One region of the Priestia sp. 53B2 genome, then DNA from elsewhere that is predicted to be linked to it. Evidence: riboswitches for the same ligand, from Rfam matches in the RefSeq annotation. Region 1 holds a riboswitch; each other region holds the start of a gene.
The links. Region 1 has a riboswitch for cyclic di-AMP ahead of ACN6NE_RS04110 (potassium channel family protein). Riboswitches for the same ligand answer to the same signal wherever they lie in the genome.
Positions count from the first base shown of each region.

Region 2: it holds a riboswitch for cyclic di-AMP, as region 1 does, so the genes downstream of both, ACN6NE_RS05045 (APC family permease) here and ACN6NE_RS04110 (potassium channel family protein) in region 1, are expected to answer to the same signal.
Region 3: it holds a riboswitch for cyclic di-AMP, as region 1 does, so the genes downstream of both, ACN6NE_RS13285 (cation:dicarboxylate symporter family transporter) here and ACN6NE_RS04110 (potassium channel family protein) in region 1, are expected to answer to the same signal.
Region 4: it holds a riboswitch for cyclic di-AMP, as region 1 does, so the genes downstream of both, ACN6NE_RS04780 (dicarboxylate/amino acid:cation symporter) here and ACN6NE_RS04110 (potassium channel family protein) in region 1, are expected to answer to the same signal.

Region 1 is NZ_JBLZXA010000008.1:141,105-145,321, reverse strand. Features, by position in the region: gene ACN6NE_RS04125 (hypothetical protein) at 1-93, shown strand, start outside; gene ACN6NE_RS04120 (Lrp/AsnC family transcriptional regulator) at 72-527, opposite strand; gene ACN6NE_RS04115 (carboxymuconolactone decarboxylase family protein) at 648-1,106, shown strand; cyclic di-AMP (ydaO/yuaA leader) riboswitch at 1,222-1,366, shown strand; gene ACN6NE_RS04110 (potassium channel family protein) at 1,491-2,150, shown strand; gene ACN6NE_RS04105 (TrkH family potassium uptake protein) at 2,154-3,473, shown strand; gene ACN6NE_RS04100 (YjcZ family sporulation protein) at 3,800-3,880, shown strand; gene ACN6NE_RS04095 (YjcZ family sporulation protein) at 4,069-4,155, opposite strand.
Region 2 is NZ_JBLZXA010000008.1:320,528-324,744, forward strand. Features, by position in the region: gene ACN6NE_RS05040 (cation diffusion facilitator family transporter) at 1-346, opposite strand, end outside; gene ACN6NE_RS05045 (APC family permease) at 456-2,282, opposite strand; cyclic di-AMP (ydaO/yuaA leader) riboswitch at 2,445-2,586, opposite strand; gene ACN6NE_RS05050 (N-acetylmuramoyl-L-alanine amidase) at 2,778-3,824, opposite strand.
Region 3 is NZ_JBLZXA010000016.1:33,159-37,375, reverse strand. Features, by position in the region: gene ytvI (sporulation integral membrane protein YtvI) at 1-837, opposite strand, end outside; gene ACN6NE_RS13285 (cation:dicarboxylate symporter family transporter) at 1,050-2,309, opposite strand; cyclic di-AMP (ydaO/yuaA leader) riboswitch at 2,416-2,555, opposite strand; gene ACN6NE_RS13280 (undecaprenyl-diphosphate phosphatase) at 2,829-3,653, opposite strand; gene ACN6NE_RS13275 (hypothetical protein) at 4,111-4,217, shown strand, end outside.
Region 4 is NZ_JBLZXA010000008.1:267,515-271,731, reverse strand. Features, by position in the region: gene ACN6NE_RS04785 (NAD(P)/FAD-dependent oxidoreductase) at 13-1,482, shown strand; cyclic di-AMP (ydaO/yuaA leader) riboswitch at 2,089-2,243, shown strand; gene ACN6NE_RS04780 (dicarboxylate/amino acid:cation symporter) at 2,424-3,659, shown strand; gene ACN6NE_RS04775 (aspartate aminotransferase family protein) at 3,768-4,217, shown strand, end outside.

The sequences.
Region 1 (4,217 bases):
AAAAGTGATTCATACGGGCTTATTGATCCCATTGTTCGCTTTTCGATTGGACCGCTTTCGTTAGGTTTCAATCACTTTTCATCTTTTAAATGACTCAATAATGCAGGAGCCATCTCCACGTGAGAAAGGGCGATGTGTGAAATCGTTTTGGCATAAGGTGTAATTTCGTTAATAAATTGTTCGAGTACGTGCAGGTGAGGAAGCTGAAGCTTTGTAATAAAGCAGGCTTGCCCGGCGATGCGTTCACAGAATAAAGCGTAGGGATACTGAGAAATAAATCGTTTAAAACGCTCGTGATCTCCGTTTTTCATAGTTACTTCAATAAAACACGACACGGGCAAATGCAGCTTTTCATAATCAATATCAATCGTATACCCTTTTATAACACCAAAGCTCTCTAGCTGGCGTACTCGCTCTGCCACCGAAGGAGGGGACAAATTAATTTGTTTTCCTAGCTCTCGTAAGGAAAGGCGGCTGTTTTGCTGCAGCGCCTGCAAAATCGATAAATCAATTTCATCAATTTTCAATTGAAAACCTTCTTTCTCATTAACGTTTCATTTGATTAGTAATAGTAGATAAGATGTTTTATATGTAATCTAAAATTTTCATTTTTCTTACTATAATAATTAAAAAGGAGTGAGTAAAAAATGGCAAGAGTTTTGTTAGAAAACGAAGAGGGAACAAATTTTGAAAAAGCATTGAATTTAATTCCGCATGTAAAAAGATTGTACGATGAGCTTTACGACATGCTTTGGAACAGCGATATAGTAGAGAGAGAGACCAAGGAAAAAATTAGGCTTTATCTAGCAGGCGTTAACGGCTGTGAGACATGTATGAGCATGTCATATGTAGGCGATGAGACGCTTAATCAAAAAGTGTTAAGAGAAAAAGAGCTTGAAGAAAAAGACCGACTGCTGTTTCGATTTATTGATGTATACCGGGTACGTCCAAGGGAGTTGACCGATGCTGATATGGATCAATTAAAGAAATTTTACAGTGATACGCAGCTGTTAGAGCTTTTGGCTGTTATTAATTTATTTGATCAATTTCACAAAATGATTGTCAGTTTAGATTTGTATGATTTTTGCAGCTTGCAGGGCAAGTGAAGTCTTCGCTAAAAATATCTTGACAGACAAAATCCACAGGAGTAAGATAGCTTTCGTGAAGTGAAACGTATCATGAATTGAATCGATTATTCTAAAAAATAGATTATAGACATTTGAATAAAAATCGCTTAATCCATTACGGAGCGGAGGACCCATTATTTACGCACATATTGTGCTCCGGGGTGAATCCTTAAAAAGGTAGGGTTACTCTTAAAACCCGAACCCGACAGCTAACTTCGCAAGCGTTTTGAGGGGGAAGAGTGTGAAAAAACACAGGAGCCTTCCTGTGTTTTTTTGCGCTTTTTTTAAGAAAAAGATGTAATTTTTTAGAAAAAGTATAAGCTAAGAGAACACACAGCAGTTGAAGAAAGGAATAAATACATTATGAAAAAACAGTTTGCTGTATTAGGATTAGGTCGTTTTGGAGGCAGTTTGGTTGAAGAGTTTGCTAATCTGGATGTGGATGTGCTCGCTATTGACCGCAATCAGGAGGTAGTAAATAAATTTAGCAACTCAGCTACATATGTTGTGCAGGCAAATGCAATTGATGAAGCTAGCTTAAAGGGGCTAGGTATTCGCAATGTTGATCATGCTCTTATTTCGTTTGGGGATGATATCGAAGCGAGCGTGCTCGCAACGATGCTTTTAAAAGATATGGGCGTTAAGCAAGTATGGGTAAAAGCAGTGAATATGTATCATCAAAAAGTGCTGGAGAAAATAGGAGCGGACAAAGTCATTCACCCTGAGCGCGATATTGCTAAGCGTATTGCTCATCACGTGGTGTCAGAAAAAATCATTGATTACATTGAACTGTCAAAGGATTATAGTATTGTCGAAATTGTCGCCTCCAAAAAGCTTCATAATAAAACGCTGTTTGATTTAAACATTCGTGCCAAGTATGGCTGTAATATTATCGGCTTTCAGCGAAAAGACGGGGAAATGGTTATTTCGCCTACCGCCCATGAAATAATTGAACAAGGGGACATGCTTATTGTGATTGGACATAATCGCGATTTGAACCGTTTTGAAGAAGAAGGAGTTTAACTCATGAAAAAACAAATCATTAAACTCACCCCTCCGCAGCTACTTGTCTCTATTTTTGGCGGAGGAATTATTATTGGTGCTCTTCTATTGATGATGCCTTTTTCTACTACTGAGCCAATCCGGTGGGTAGACGCCCTTTTTACATCTACTTCCGCTATGACAGTGACCGGCTTAGCCGTCGTAGATACAGGTACGCGTTTTACCGTCATTGGTCAAACGATTATTATGCTGTTAATTCAAATAGGCGGTCTTGGCATTATGTCATTTGCCGTGTTGATTTTTATGATGCTAGGTAAAAAAATTGGATTTAAAGAGCGTATGCTCGTTCAGCAGGCATTAAATCAAACGAGCATCGGCGGAGTTGTCCTGCTAGTTAAAAGGCTGTTTATCTTTTCATTTTTAATTGAGTTTATTGCACTTATCTTTCTAGCGATACGCTGGGTTCCGGAGTTCGGATGGTCTAAGGGGCTGTTCTTTAGCTTGTTTCATTCGATTTCGGCTTTTAATAACGCAGGGTTCGGACTATTATCTGACAGCCTGGTTCAGTATGTAGGAGATCCCATTATTAACATAACGATTTCTTTTCTGTTCATTATCGGTGGATTAGGGTTTACCGTCCTTGCAGATATGTGGGTGAAAAAATCCTATAAAAAGCTAACGCTGCATTCGAAAATTATGATTATCAGCACGTTTGCGATTAACGGGGTTGCCATGCTTTTTATTTTTTTCTTGGAGTACAGCAATCCACATACGCTCGGAAGTTTGTCATTAGGAGACAAAGTGTGGGCATCTTATTTTCAAGCTGTAACGACACGTACAGCAGGTTTTAATAGTATCGATATAGGAAGTTTGCATGATTCCACTATATTTTTAATGGTTATGTTAATGTTTATTGGTGCAGGAAGTGCTTCAACAGGAGGCGGTATCAAACTCACGACGTTTGTGGTGATTATTTTTTCCGTATGGGCATTTTTACGAAGCCGGGAAGATATTGTGCTGTTAAAGAGACGGCTTCTTCCTCTTCACGTGTTTAAGGCACTAGCCATCACGATGATTTCAATTATGTTTGTGTTTGGGGCCATTTTCCTGTTAAATATTTCGGAAAACCTGCCGTTTGTAAAAATTATGTTTGAAGTTGTTTCTGCGTTTGGAACAGTAGGTTTATCGATGGGAGCAACTCCTGAACTTTCGTGCTTTGGACGCGTGATTATTATCTTTATCATGTTTTTAGGGAAAGTGGGGCCATTAACACTGGCGTTTTCATTATCTAAGCAAAAGCGCGAAGCCGTTCGTTATCCAAACGAAGATATAATGCTAGGGTAGAAAAATCGCCTTCGATGAGGCGATTTTTTTATATTATTTATACGTTCAAGACATATAAGAGGTTACGCACAAAACAGTTGCGATGAATAAAAAGAAGGCAAAGACAAGAACAATGGGCAATTTGGAATGTCGGCGCATTAAAGGCCCCCCTTTTTTATAGTAAAAAATCTCTTACTATATATAACGAAAGAAACAAAAATATGATTCACTTTTTTTGGCGAAATTTGAAGGTTTTTCTCGTTAAAAAAATCCGCACCCCTGTCCTAAACATTTTGCCAAGCTGTTGCATACACTAAAAGCAGATAACAGGAAGTGAGGGATGTTACGTGGGAAAACAAAATTTTGCGTTAATCGTTGTGTTATTTGTTTTACTAGTTATTGTAGGTGCGTCTGGCTTCCGCTTTTAAACGTTAACTTTATTTGCGCATAGCCCCCGTCAAGAAGGGCATACTAGGCGGAAGTGAAAACCAAAAATTTCTTCAATATTGCCGAACAATGAGTTCCTCTACTCATTCATCTAATCGGTATGTAGCCATGCGAAAGCATGGTTTTTTTTTGAAATAAGAGCATGAATGATGTTCATCCCCTCTAGAAATTAGTAGTAGCAAGAGCACCCTACGATTACTAATAGAATAAATAAAACAACGATAAATGAAAAACCAAAACCGCCTTTTGCACCCATATGTGTAACCTCCTTTAATAAAAGTCTCTATATCCTATGTACTAATTGGGTTAAGTGATTGA
Region 2 (4,217 bases), 180 kb from region 1:
AGCCTGAAGACTTCGTCGGATGAAGAATATGGTGATATCCTTCTTTAATCGTTTCAAACGCCATAATCCCTACTACAAGAACCGCTCCTAATAGAACGAGATTAACCAATCGGCCGAAACCGTTTGGAAATCGTTTGGTCGGGGCTTTTTTACTTAATGCCGAACCTATAAAGACAAAAAACTGATTAGCTGCATCTCCTAAGCTGTGCATCGTTTCAGCAAACATTGCTACATTCCCTGTTAAAGCGAAGGCAATTCCTTTAATGATAGAGATAATGGTATTAACTACAGCGGCCATCATGGCCGATTTATTTCCCTTTCGCAACAATTTAATTAATTCACTCATGTAATCCCTCCGTTTGCGCCTTTGATGAGATTCGATTACGGTTAGTGTATGTGAATTTAAAAATTAAAAACCTCCAACATACAAGTTGGAGGTTTTTAGTCATGTTTCATTATTTTTTAAAACGGTACGGTACAGTTGTAACAATTACATTTTTACGGTAAAGCAAATGTGCTTTTAACAGTAGACTGGACTGATTGTGAAGGATATTTTGCCAGCTTTTTTTCGTAATGAATTGTGGAATAACGACCGTAATAGCCATATTGTTTTCCCGCGCTTTTTCCTCGGCCATATCAATGAATCGAAACAGCGGCCGCACTAAGCTGCGGTATTGAGAGTGAAACGTAACAATACGAATATCAGGCTGCCACTTCTCCCACTTCTCTTCCATTCTCTTTTCGCTTTCTCGATCGAAGGCCACGTGCACTGCAATAACGGTATCGCCAATCGTTCGTGCATAATTTAATGAATTTTCTACTACCTTTGTCATTCCTGCTACAGGAACAATGACCACACTTCCCTCAAGCGTTCCAATCTTTTCTCCTTGCTTAATGCGAAGCTGCTCTCCTACTGCTTCATAATGCGTATAAATGCGATGAAAAATATAAACAATAACCGGTAAGAAAATGAGCACGGACCATACTTGTGAAAACTTCGTTGTAAACAAAATGATTAGCACCGTTAAGGTAATGAGGGCACCAATTAAGTTAATGGTTAGCTTCCCTTGCCAGCCGGCCGGCTTTTCTCTAAGCCATTTGACAATCATGCCTGTTTGAGAAAGCGTAAATGGAATAAACACCCCGACTGCATAAAGAGGAATTAATTGTTCAGTTGCTCCTTTAAAAGCTACAATTAAGACAATAGAAGCAATTCCAAGGGTCACAATTCCATTTGAATAGCCTAATCGATCGCCACGAATTTGAAACATTCTTGGCATGTATTTATCAGACGATAAGTTGACAGCCAGCAAAGGGAAAGCTGAAAAGCCCGTATTCGCCGCTAGCACTAGAATTAGAGCTGTTGTGCCTTGAATAAAATAATAAAATCCATTTCGTCCAAACACACTCGATGCAATTTGTGATACAACCGTTTCATCTGCTTTTGGAGAAATGCCAAGCCAATAAGCTAAAAACGTGATGCCAGAAAATAAAACGGCTAAAATACCGCCCATCAGCATTAAGGTATGAACAGCATTTTTTGCACCTGGCTCTTTAAAGTTAGGCACTGCATTTGAAATAGCTTCTACACCTGTCAATGCCGAACAGCCTGATGAAAAAGCTTTTAATAATAAAAACAAACTAATACCTGGCACTACTGTGCCAAGAGATGGATGAAGCTCAGGTGAAACTTGACCTGTCGCTATTTTAAACAAGCCTACCGCTATTAACAAAATAAGAGCAATAACAAATAAATAAACCGGATAAGCTAATACAGAAGCGGATTCTGTTACACCACGTAAATTTAAGACGGTAATAAAAATCACCAGCAAACACGCAATTACTACATTGTAATGATGCAGCGTTGGAAAAGCCGAAGTTAAAGCATCTGTTCCTGCTGAAACACTCACAGCAACTGTTAAAATATAGTCTACTAACAGTGATCCTCCAGCGATAAGCCCAGGATTTTCTCCTAAATTGGTTTTGGAAACAATATAAGCTCCTCCACCTTGCGGATACGCATAAATAATTTGACGGTATGAAAGAATTAAAGCTGTCAGCAGCACCAATACCCCAAGCGCAATTGGAATTGAATACCAATAAGCAAGGACGCCTACTGTTGCAAGTACAATCAAAATTTGTTCTGTTCCATAAGCCACTGATGATAAGGCATCTGATGATAAAATAGCCAGTGCTTTAAGCTTACTAAGCTTTTGATCACCTAACTCTTTTGTTTTAAGCGGCTTTCCAATCAATAATCTTTTGAGAACTGAATAGTTCACGTAATTTCCCTCCGATGATTGCTTAGCTACTATTTACTATTTGTTGCTAAGCTCCGTTACAAGTTCACAAATAAGTGATATTATCCCTAAAAAATACCTTTTTATGTTAAAAAAGCGCACAAAAAAAACACTAAGGGTTCTCAGCGTTTTTACACAGCTTAAACCTCCTCTCCAAAACGCTTATGGGGTTAGCTGTCGGATTCGGGCTATGAGAGTAGCCCTACCTTTTAAAAAAGGATTCACCCCAAGTGACAATGCACAAATTTGGGTCCCCCACTTCTTACGAATTAAGCGATAACAGGTCAATATAATTTTCAGTTAAAGGGTATGATTGATAACATGTTTCTTTCATAACTATCCTTTGTTCTTAGATAATATACTCCCGTACAAATGGTTTGTAAAGCATTATTTTACGCAAATGATAAAATAGTGCTTAAGGCGCTTTTAACAGGAAAACAAAAGGCCTTCTGCCCGCTTACAGAAGACCTTCTTGCTTTAACTTTTTGCTTTTAAAACGGCTGCTAGCTTGTTTTTCATTTGAGGACCATAAATGCCATCTACATCATAAGGAAGATACACAAGCTGAAAACGTCTGACTGCATCTTTCGTTTGAACTCCATATATTCCGTCTACTGACCCTACTTTAAAATTCACCGCGTTTAATGCTCTTTGAAGCTGCTTCACAGCTTCTCCAGAATCACCTTGTTTTAAAATTCCATTTGGAAGTGGATATTGTTCCGAAGGTGGAGTTGGTGACGGTGTTGGAGATGGGTTTGGTGAAGTCCCTGAAGGAATAACAATTGTTTTTCCAACCTGTAGTGTTAAAGGATCTGAAAGCCCTGTATTGGCTTCTTGAAGCGCCTGTACTGTTATATTGTACTTCTGTGCAATACTGTAAAGCGTATCTCCTTGCTTGATCGTATACGTTTTTGTACCTGGTTCAGAAGGTGATGGAATTGGATTTGGTGTTGGTGTTGGATTTGGAACTGCACGACGAGGTAAATTCAAATAGACGGCAATTCCTTTTGCATACGATTCACCCATGCTTTTTAAAAAAGCTTCATTTTGAAGAAGTGCTGCATCTGTGCGGTTATCAATAAAAGCTATTTCAGTCAGTACTGCAGGCATATTTGTTAAGCGAAGCACCGCATAATTGGCTGATTTTCGACCGCGATTCGGATGATTATATGACAGCAGCGTTGGCTGTACTTGGCCGTGGACAATTGATTGAAACGTTTTACTGGCATTACTAGCGCTTCTATAAACATAATCTTCATATCCTGTTCCTCCACCGGCATTTACGTGAATAGACATAAATGCATCTGCGCCCCACGAATTAGCTTGAGAAGCGCGCTGAGATAACGATAAAAAAACATCTGTGGTACGAGTGGTTTTAATCGTAAAATCACTGTATGTGCTATTTAAATAGCTTATTAAATATTGTTGAATTTTTAAAACTAAGTTTTTTTCATATAGTCCGTTCGCTCCAACTGCTCCTGCATCTGCCCCACCATGTCCTGCATCAAGATAGATTTTTTTCATATTACTTGTCCCTCCTTATTGTTAACATATGCACGGGGGACAAAAAGTGCTACGTATACTAGCCTACCAGGTGAAAAATCACTAAAAAAAGACCCGCTGCCTAATGGCAACGGGTTATTCTGCTTTATAGACAGAATACTGAATAAGGATAGCTCTCAAGGAGTGACAGCTATATGCAGAGTGTTGATTCGTTGATTAAATGATAATAATTATCATTTTCATTTAAAGTATACACTACGAGGAAAGTTTTGTCTATTTTATTATTAGATTTGGATCTACTTAAAAAGCAGAACGCCTATAACAATGAGAATAATCCAAATTGGAATGCTTATTAATATGCCTATTACTAAACCTTTGAAAAAATTCCCTTCTTGCATTTTCATTCCATTCCTC
Region 3 (4,217 bases), on a different contig from region 1:
AATGACTCCAAATAGAATAAATAAGCCGATTGCTAATGAGTCATGCCCTTGCGTAAGAGCAAAAATCCCCCATGGAACGAGCACCGATCCTGTCCCAAGGATTGGTAAGATATCGACAATTACAATTAATAAACTAAGCAGCGCGGTATACGGAACATCTAACAGCCAAAGCCCTACATAAGCCATTACAAACGTCATGACACTTAAGATAATTTGTGCCTTGATAAAACCAACCCCCGCTTGGATAAGCTGAGTGATGACAACTTGTAGCTTATATTTCGTTTCTTCTGTTAAAAATGACTTAATTTTATTTTTAATAGCAGGCAGCTCAAGGCTGATAAATACAAGCGCTACTAAATAAATAAGAAACTCTAATAGAAACCCAGGAACAGTAGCGGCAAAGCTAATGATGATTTCTACGGTACTTTTTAATAGAGAATCTAATGAATTTACGGTTTTTTCAAGCGTGCGCTCGATAGAAGAAATCACTTCTGTAGGAAGAGCGTTTGAATAGTATTTCCACTTAATAATAGTTGGATAAATCGCGGTTTCATAGATTTCTTTCACAAAGGAAGGCGCTATTTTTGAAAGAGCAACCACTTGCGTAGCGATTGTCCGAACAATAAAAAATCCAATAAGTATGAGCGAAACAACATATAAAATGAAGGTCATAAGCACTGCATAGACTCTCTTCATTTTAAAAGATTGATGCAATTTTTGAACAATACCCTCAAGTGCTAATGCTGTTAATAAAGCAAACACAATCGGTAAACTGTAAGGGATTAACAAACATACGATTACTATCGAGGCGATGACCCATATTCGCTTTTTCCACATACTCTACTATCCCCCTACTAGCTAAGCTATCTCTATATTTACTGATAAAGAAAGGAACCAGTGACTGCTTTATGTAAGAATAAAATTTGGATATTTTTATACCTGATGTTACATATTATAGGGTCAATTCCCATAATAATAAAGGAATTATTATGAAAAAAGCTACTTATTCTAATTTTTTGAATAGAATAAGTAGCTTTTTAATTTATAAATTAGCCGGCCCTCATGACCTCTGTACCTTTTTTAGGGTCAAATTTGCCTTCTGATTTAGACATTACAATTGCTGCTAGTGTGTTTCCTACTAAGTTAACAACCGTACGTGCCATATCCATGATTCTGTCTACTCCAGCAATGAAGGCTAATCCTTCTGCCGGAACACCGATTGTTCCAAGAGTAGCCAGTAATACAACAAATGATGTTCCTGGCACTGCAGCCATTCCTTTAGATGTAACCATCAATACAAGAATGAGCGTCAGCTGTTGAACGATCGTTAAATCAATACCGTACACCTGCGCTAAGAATAACGCTGCAATCGCTTGATAAAGAACAGAACCATCTAGGTTAAATGTATAACCAATTGGTACAACGAACGATACGATAGCTTTTGGACAGCCCATCTTTTCAAGTTTTTCCATAATACGCGGAAGAACTGTTTCAGAACTAGATGTACTGTATGCTAACAAAAGTTCATCTTTCATATAGCGGAATAAGTGGAAAATGTTAATTCCTGCCCATTTCGCAATTCCTCCTAATACAACAAGCAGGAAGAAAATTAACGCTAAGTAAACTAAGATAACAAGCTTTCCTAATGAAAGGAGTGACTCTAAGCCGAATTTTGAAACTGTTACACCAATTAAAGCAAATACACCAATTGGAGCCACTTTCATTACAAGATTTACCACGTGAAACATTGCGTGAGAAACGCCGTCGAAGAATTGTACAACTGGCTTTCCTTTTTCCCCAATTGCCGCTACTCCAAGTGCAAATAACACTGTAAAGAAAATAATTGCTAGCATGTCACCTTCAACAATTGACTGGAAAAAGTTTGTCGGAACAATGTGTAAGAAAGTTTCAGCCACTGACTTTCCTTCTTGCTGTTCGGAAGTTTCAACGTATTGTGAAATATCACTCTTCTGTGCTGAATGAATGTCTACACCTTGCCCAGGATGAAAAATATTAGCAACCAATACACCGATTACAATTGCAAAAGTCGTAATAATTTCAAAATAGAGAATGGTTTTAACGCCGAGCTTTCCGACCTGTTTACCGCTCCCTGCTCCTGCAACTCCAACGACTAAGCTTGAGATAACAATTGGAATAACAATCATCTTAATTAATCTTAAAAATAGGTCTCCTAGCGGCTGTAGGTATGTTACTACACGTGGATCGTTAAACCAAATTACCCCTACAAGAACACCGAGGATTAATCCGGTAAAAATCTGCGTAGCCAAACCAAAACGAATTTTTTTCATAGATGTACCTCCCCAAAGATGTATGACATTTGTATATACTTTTCTGAAAAAACAAAAAAAGACTATTCTTAAGAAAGAACAGCCTTTTACTTACGCTATTTTGGGCTCTTTCTCTCAATAAAGCAAACGGGGTTAACTGTCGGATTCGGAATTGAGAGTTTCCTACCTTTTGTAAGGATTCACCCCAAGGCAGCTTTACTGCCGATAATGATTCCCCCGCTCTATACGATTAAGCTTATTATTCAGTTTTTATAAAATTAAAACGATCTATACGTTGTCATACGTTTTTTACAGTCAATAAAACTAAACAGAAGTCTTACTTTTACTTAACTTTATACTGCACAAATATTAATTTACTATTTTTCGACACGTTTTGTCAATACCCATGTTTATAAAACGCTTTCAAAAGGCGATAATATATATTTATGCAAAAAAGCTATTGCAACATTGCAATAGCTTTTTCTTGCTCTTTGAGTCTCTATTAGACGTTTAAGGGACTAAAGAACACGCGTGTTTATTTTATAAAAATACAAAATATAGAATAGCTGCTAACACAATTCGATACAGTGCAAATGGTACTAATTTGATACGATTAATTAATTTCAGGAAAAAGCGAATAGATACCAGCGCAAAAATAAAGGCGCTGATAAAACCAGCAATAAAAAATGGTAGTGCATCTGATGTGAAATACTGCCAGTTTTTAACCAATGAAAGTCCACTTGCTCCTGCCATGATTGGCACTGCCATAATAAATGTAAAATCTGCCGCTGCCTTATGGCTCATTCCAAGAAGAACTCCTCCTGAAATCGTTGAGCCTGAACGAGAAAAACCTGGCCAAAGAGCAATACATTGAAACAGCCCTATACCCAGTGCTTGTCCATAAGACATTTGGTCCACCGTCTCTACACGCGGACGTTTAGGTCCAAACAAATCTGCTAGAATCATTAATACAGCTCCGACTACTAAGCCAATTAGCACCGTATTTAAAGAAAACAAATGTTCATCAATGTAATCATCAAACAAAAGTCCTAACACTCCTGCGGGTAATAGACCAACAATTACCTGCATTAAATTCAAGCGATTTGTCGGTCCAATTGGAGCAGCTGGCTTTTTTCCCAATCCTAATAAATTAATAAAACGATCTTTAAAAATAACTACTACTGCTAAGATCGACCCTAGCTGAATAACAATTTTAAATGTATTAGCTACTGGAGATGAAAATAATTCTTTTGAATTTAACCACAGGTCATCCACAATAATCATATGCCCAGTTGACGAAACAGGAGCAAACTCTGTTAAACCTTCTACAATCCCTAAAATGATTGCTACAATAATTTCCCACATAAAGCTATGTACCTTGCCTTTCTTTCAAATTAATAAGCTTATCGCTTCGTTTTACATGCTCAACTATTTTCCTATTTTGACACTTGCTTTTTTATCATAATTGTTAAAACTATGAAATACAATGTGTATTTGCAAAAAGATAAGAATCTTTAATAATTTGTAATAAAAACCTTACATGCTATAATCAAAAAACACGATATCAGCTTTTATTTATTTTAGAAAGTAGTCACTATGTTCGGTATAAATTCCGGTCCCTTAGCTAAAAATGAATCATCTAGACTATTTTTCTTTAGTGTGAAAAAATGACTAAATCATTATGTTTTTTCCATCCCCTTTACTGTCATCTATCATTTTAATCAACTAGCGCTTGCTTATACGACATATCCCCTAAGTAATTTGAAACTTTTTTCTCTCTTTTCTCGTATATAGTAGTATCTTTTTTAGGAGGCTTTTTACTATGAATGGAAATGTACGTACAATGAAATGGGTCACTGCTGGGTATGAAGCCTTGCTGGGAATTCCTTTAATTGGCGCGGGGATTGTTATGGGCTTTAGTTATACTCC
Region 4 (4,217 bases), 130 kb from region 1:
GGAGAATGTACAATGAACTCAAATTATGATGTTATTGTGGTAGGGGCAGGACCCGCTGGGATTTTTACTTGCTATGAGTTAACGTTAAAATTACCGGAAGCAACTATTTTATTAATCGATAAAGGACACGATATTTATCGACGTAATTGTCCGATTCTTCAGAAAAAAATTGAAAAATGTCCGCCTGCGGTTGGCAAAAAAGAGTTTGCTGGCTGTTTGCCTGCTTGTTCTATCACAAATGGTTTCGGTGGAGCCGGCGCATATTCAGACGGGAAATTTAATATCACCAGTGAATTTGGAGGCTGGATGACGGATTATCTGTCTGAATCACAGGTGGTAGATTTAATTAAATATGTGGATGAAATTAATTTAAAACACGGAGCAACCGATACGATTACGGATCCGTTAACTGATAAAGTTCGTGAAATTGAAAAACGCGGATACGCAGCAGGATTAAAGCTATTGCGTGCCCAGGTGCGTCATTTAGGAACAGAGCAAAATTTAGAAATTTTAAAAAGCATTTATGAATACTTAAAAGAAAAAATTGATATGCAGTATAAAACGGAAGTAGCCGATTTAATAACAGAAAAAGAAGATGGTCAGCATATCGTGCGTGGTATCGAATTGAAGAATGGTGAAAGAATTACGGCTGATAAAGTGGTTGTTTCACCAGGTCGAGACGGCTCGAAGTGGATGAGTGACTTACTAAAAAAACGTCGTTTAAAAATGATTAACAATCAAGTGGACATCGGCGTTCGAGTAGAAACATCCAACGTTGTTATGGAAGAAATCAACAAGCACTTGTACGAAGGGAAATTCATTTACAATACGTCTGTAGGTACAAGAGTCAGAACGTTCTGCAGCAATCCTTCAGGACATGTGGTAGTAGAGAATCATTCAGGTATTATGTTAGCAAATGGACACGCATACAAAGATCCGAAGCTTGGAAGTCAAAATACGAACTTTGCGCTGCTTGTTTCACATAAATTTTCGGATCCATTTGATCAGCCGAACGAATATGCGCACGAAGTATCAAGATTAGCTAATATGCTGTCAAACGGGGGCTTAGTGGTTCAAAAGTATGGAGATATTTTAAAGGGCCGTCGTTCAACAGCAAATCGAATTAAAGAAGGCTTTTTAGAACCAACGCTAAAAGAAGCTGTGCCTGGTGACTTGGGCTTAGTGCTTCCTTACAATACGATGAAAAGTTTAATTGAAATGACAGAAGCACTGGATCATGTAACGCCTGGGTTAGCATCTGAACATACGCTGTTTTACGGTGTGGAAGCGAAGTTTTACTCAGCCCGTCCGAAGTTAAACGATAAGTTTGAAACTGAAATTTCCGGTTTATACGTGGGAGGAGACGGAGCTGGTATTACGCGAGGACTCGCGCAGGCAAGTGCGTGCGGTGTGTGGGTAGCGCGTGACATTGTTGAAAAATTAAAGAATCGCAAAGCAAGTTCTGAACCTGTTACTGTATAAGAAAAAGAGGCCTTCACGGCCTCTTTTTTTATATGTGTTAAATAACGAGAGCGAATAAGTAAAAAGTAAAGAACTTGTACCGCTCCAACTCCGATAGTTTTATATGATAATTACCCGCTCCTTTTTTAAAAGGTATTACGGAATCCATACTTCTATCGTGAGCAGAATTAAATAGAATAAGGCGAATTGATAATGTCCATTTCTTTGCATCAATAAAGTCAGTGAAATTTTAGGGGATTTATATCAAGCAGCACAATAAGGATAAAATCAACAGTTGAAAAGAGTTATTTTTGATGAGTAAAATATTTATGAAAGCAGTAAAGTACACGGACGTTAGAATAATTATGCAAATTTATGAATGGCAGTTAATGAGAAGAAAGTTCACTTTACAAACTATTTTTTGAATTAATTTTTTATTCGTTAGATTTTAAGTCTTGTTAAATAAGTATTTGTGGTTTATTGAAATATGATGTAAATATTTTAAAATATAACAATTCTCAACTTTTTATGATAAAATTCTGCATTATTTTTGAATAAAAACTTGACAGAAACATATAAAATGAATTTTAATTAAAGTAACAATTATTATCATGCAAAAATATTAAAGAAAATTATTTGCTTAATCTCTTTTGTTTTATAAGAGAACGGGGGACCCATATTTGTGCGTAATGTACTTGGGGTGAATCTTGAATGAATCAAGTAGGGTAACTCACGTACCCGAATCCGACAGCTAACTCCGTAAGCATTCAGTGAGGGAATAACAGGTCTATGAAACCATGATATTCTCATGGTTTTTTGTATAGCTAAAAACATTCCTAAACTATTAATCTGAAAATTTTTAATATATTGTATATTTTGAGTGTTATCGCTCTCAATGCATGGTAAAATAAGTATGGTAGTTAGAATCATTCTAATATAATTTATTTACGGGAGGTAAATCTATGAAGCTATCGACAAAGATCATTATCGCACTAATTGCTGGTGCTGTTGTAGGAGTGTTGATTAATGCTTTTGCTCCAAGTGCTTTTGCTCCGCTGGACAAGTACTTGTTTACACCGCTTGGCCAAATTTTCTTAAGCTTAATTAAAATGCTTGTTGTACCAATTGTGTTTTTCTCTATCACGTTAGGTGTAGCAGGTTTAGGAGATCCTAAAAAACTAGGAAGAATCGGGGCTAAAACAGTTTCCTACTTCCTAGTTACAACAACCGTTGCGATTATTATCGGTTTAATTTTAGCGTATGCAATCAAACCGGGTACGTTTGGATCTTTTGATACAAAAAACGCTTCTTTCGAAGCCGAAAAAGCACCGCCGGTTGGAGAGACATTCTTAAATATGATTCCAGTCAATCCAATTCAAGCGATGGCTGAAGGGAATATGCTTCAACTTATCGTTTTCTCTATCTTTATCGGTTTTGGTATTACGATGCTTGGAAGTAAAACAAAAGGGCTTTATAATTTACTCGAGCAAGGTAATGAATTGATGATGTACCTTGTAAATCTAGTGATGAAGTTTGCTCCTTATGGAACATTTGGGCTTCTCGCAACCGCGGTTGGAAGTCAAGGCTGGCAGGCAATTAAAGCGATGGGGCTGTACATGATTGTAGTCGTGCTCGCACTGTTTATCCATTCGATCGTAACATATGGGGGATCAGTCGCTCTTATGGCCAGACGTAACCCAATTGAATTTTTTAAAGGTTTTGCTCCTGCGATGACAGTTGGATTCAGTACATCAAGCAGTAATGCAACGCTTCCGATTTCAATGAATGTGGCTCAAAAAAATCTTCGTGTCCCGGAGTCCATCAGCAGTTTTGTTCAGCCGTTAGGTGCTACCATTAACATGGATGGAACGGCAATTATGCAAGGTGTAGCGACTATTTTTATTGCGCAAGTATACGGTGTTGACCTGTCGCTGGGTGCTCTTGTGACGGTTGTATTGACAGCGGTGCTTGCTAGTATTGGTACAGCAGGTGTGCCGGGAGTTGGTCTCATTATGCTAGCAATGGTATTGAGTTCGGTTGGCCTGCCTGTAGCAGGTATCGGATTGATTATCGGGATTGATCGCTTGCTTGATATGCTTCGTACATCTGTAAATATTACGGGAGACGCTGCGTGTGCCGTTATTGTGGCTGAGTCAGAAGCAAAGCGTATCGATAAATCTGTAACGCACTCGGCTTAATAAGTGTAAAAGCTCTAGCTATATGCTAGGGCTTTTTTTATTGGCAAGAAACTCTTCTTTTCAGCATACAGTTTAATAAGAGTGTATGTTTGAAAGGAGAGTGCGGAAATGAATAAAACTCATGTAATAAAGCCGCTGCTCGACGACGACTACCCAGTTATTTCATATGGAAAAGGAATTTATTTGTACGACCAAGATGGAAAAAGGTACATAGATGCTTCGTCGGGGGCAGTTACAGCAAGTATCGGACACGGCGTAAAAGAAATTATTAATGCGATGACCGATCAGGCACAGAAAGTTGCGTTTGTATATCGGTCGCAGTTTACAAGTGATCCAACAGAAGCCTTAGCTAAGAAACTATGTGAATTAAGCAGCAATCACTTCCAGTGGAGCTTTTTTGTAAACAGCGGGACAGAAGCGACTGAAACGGCTATGAAAACGGCAATTCAGCATTTTCAAGAGCAAGGAAAGTCAACCAAAACAAAGGTTTTATCACGCTGGATGAGCTATCACGGTATTACAATAGGAGCTCTGTCTATGTCAGGGCACGTTGGAAGA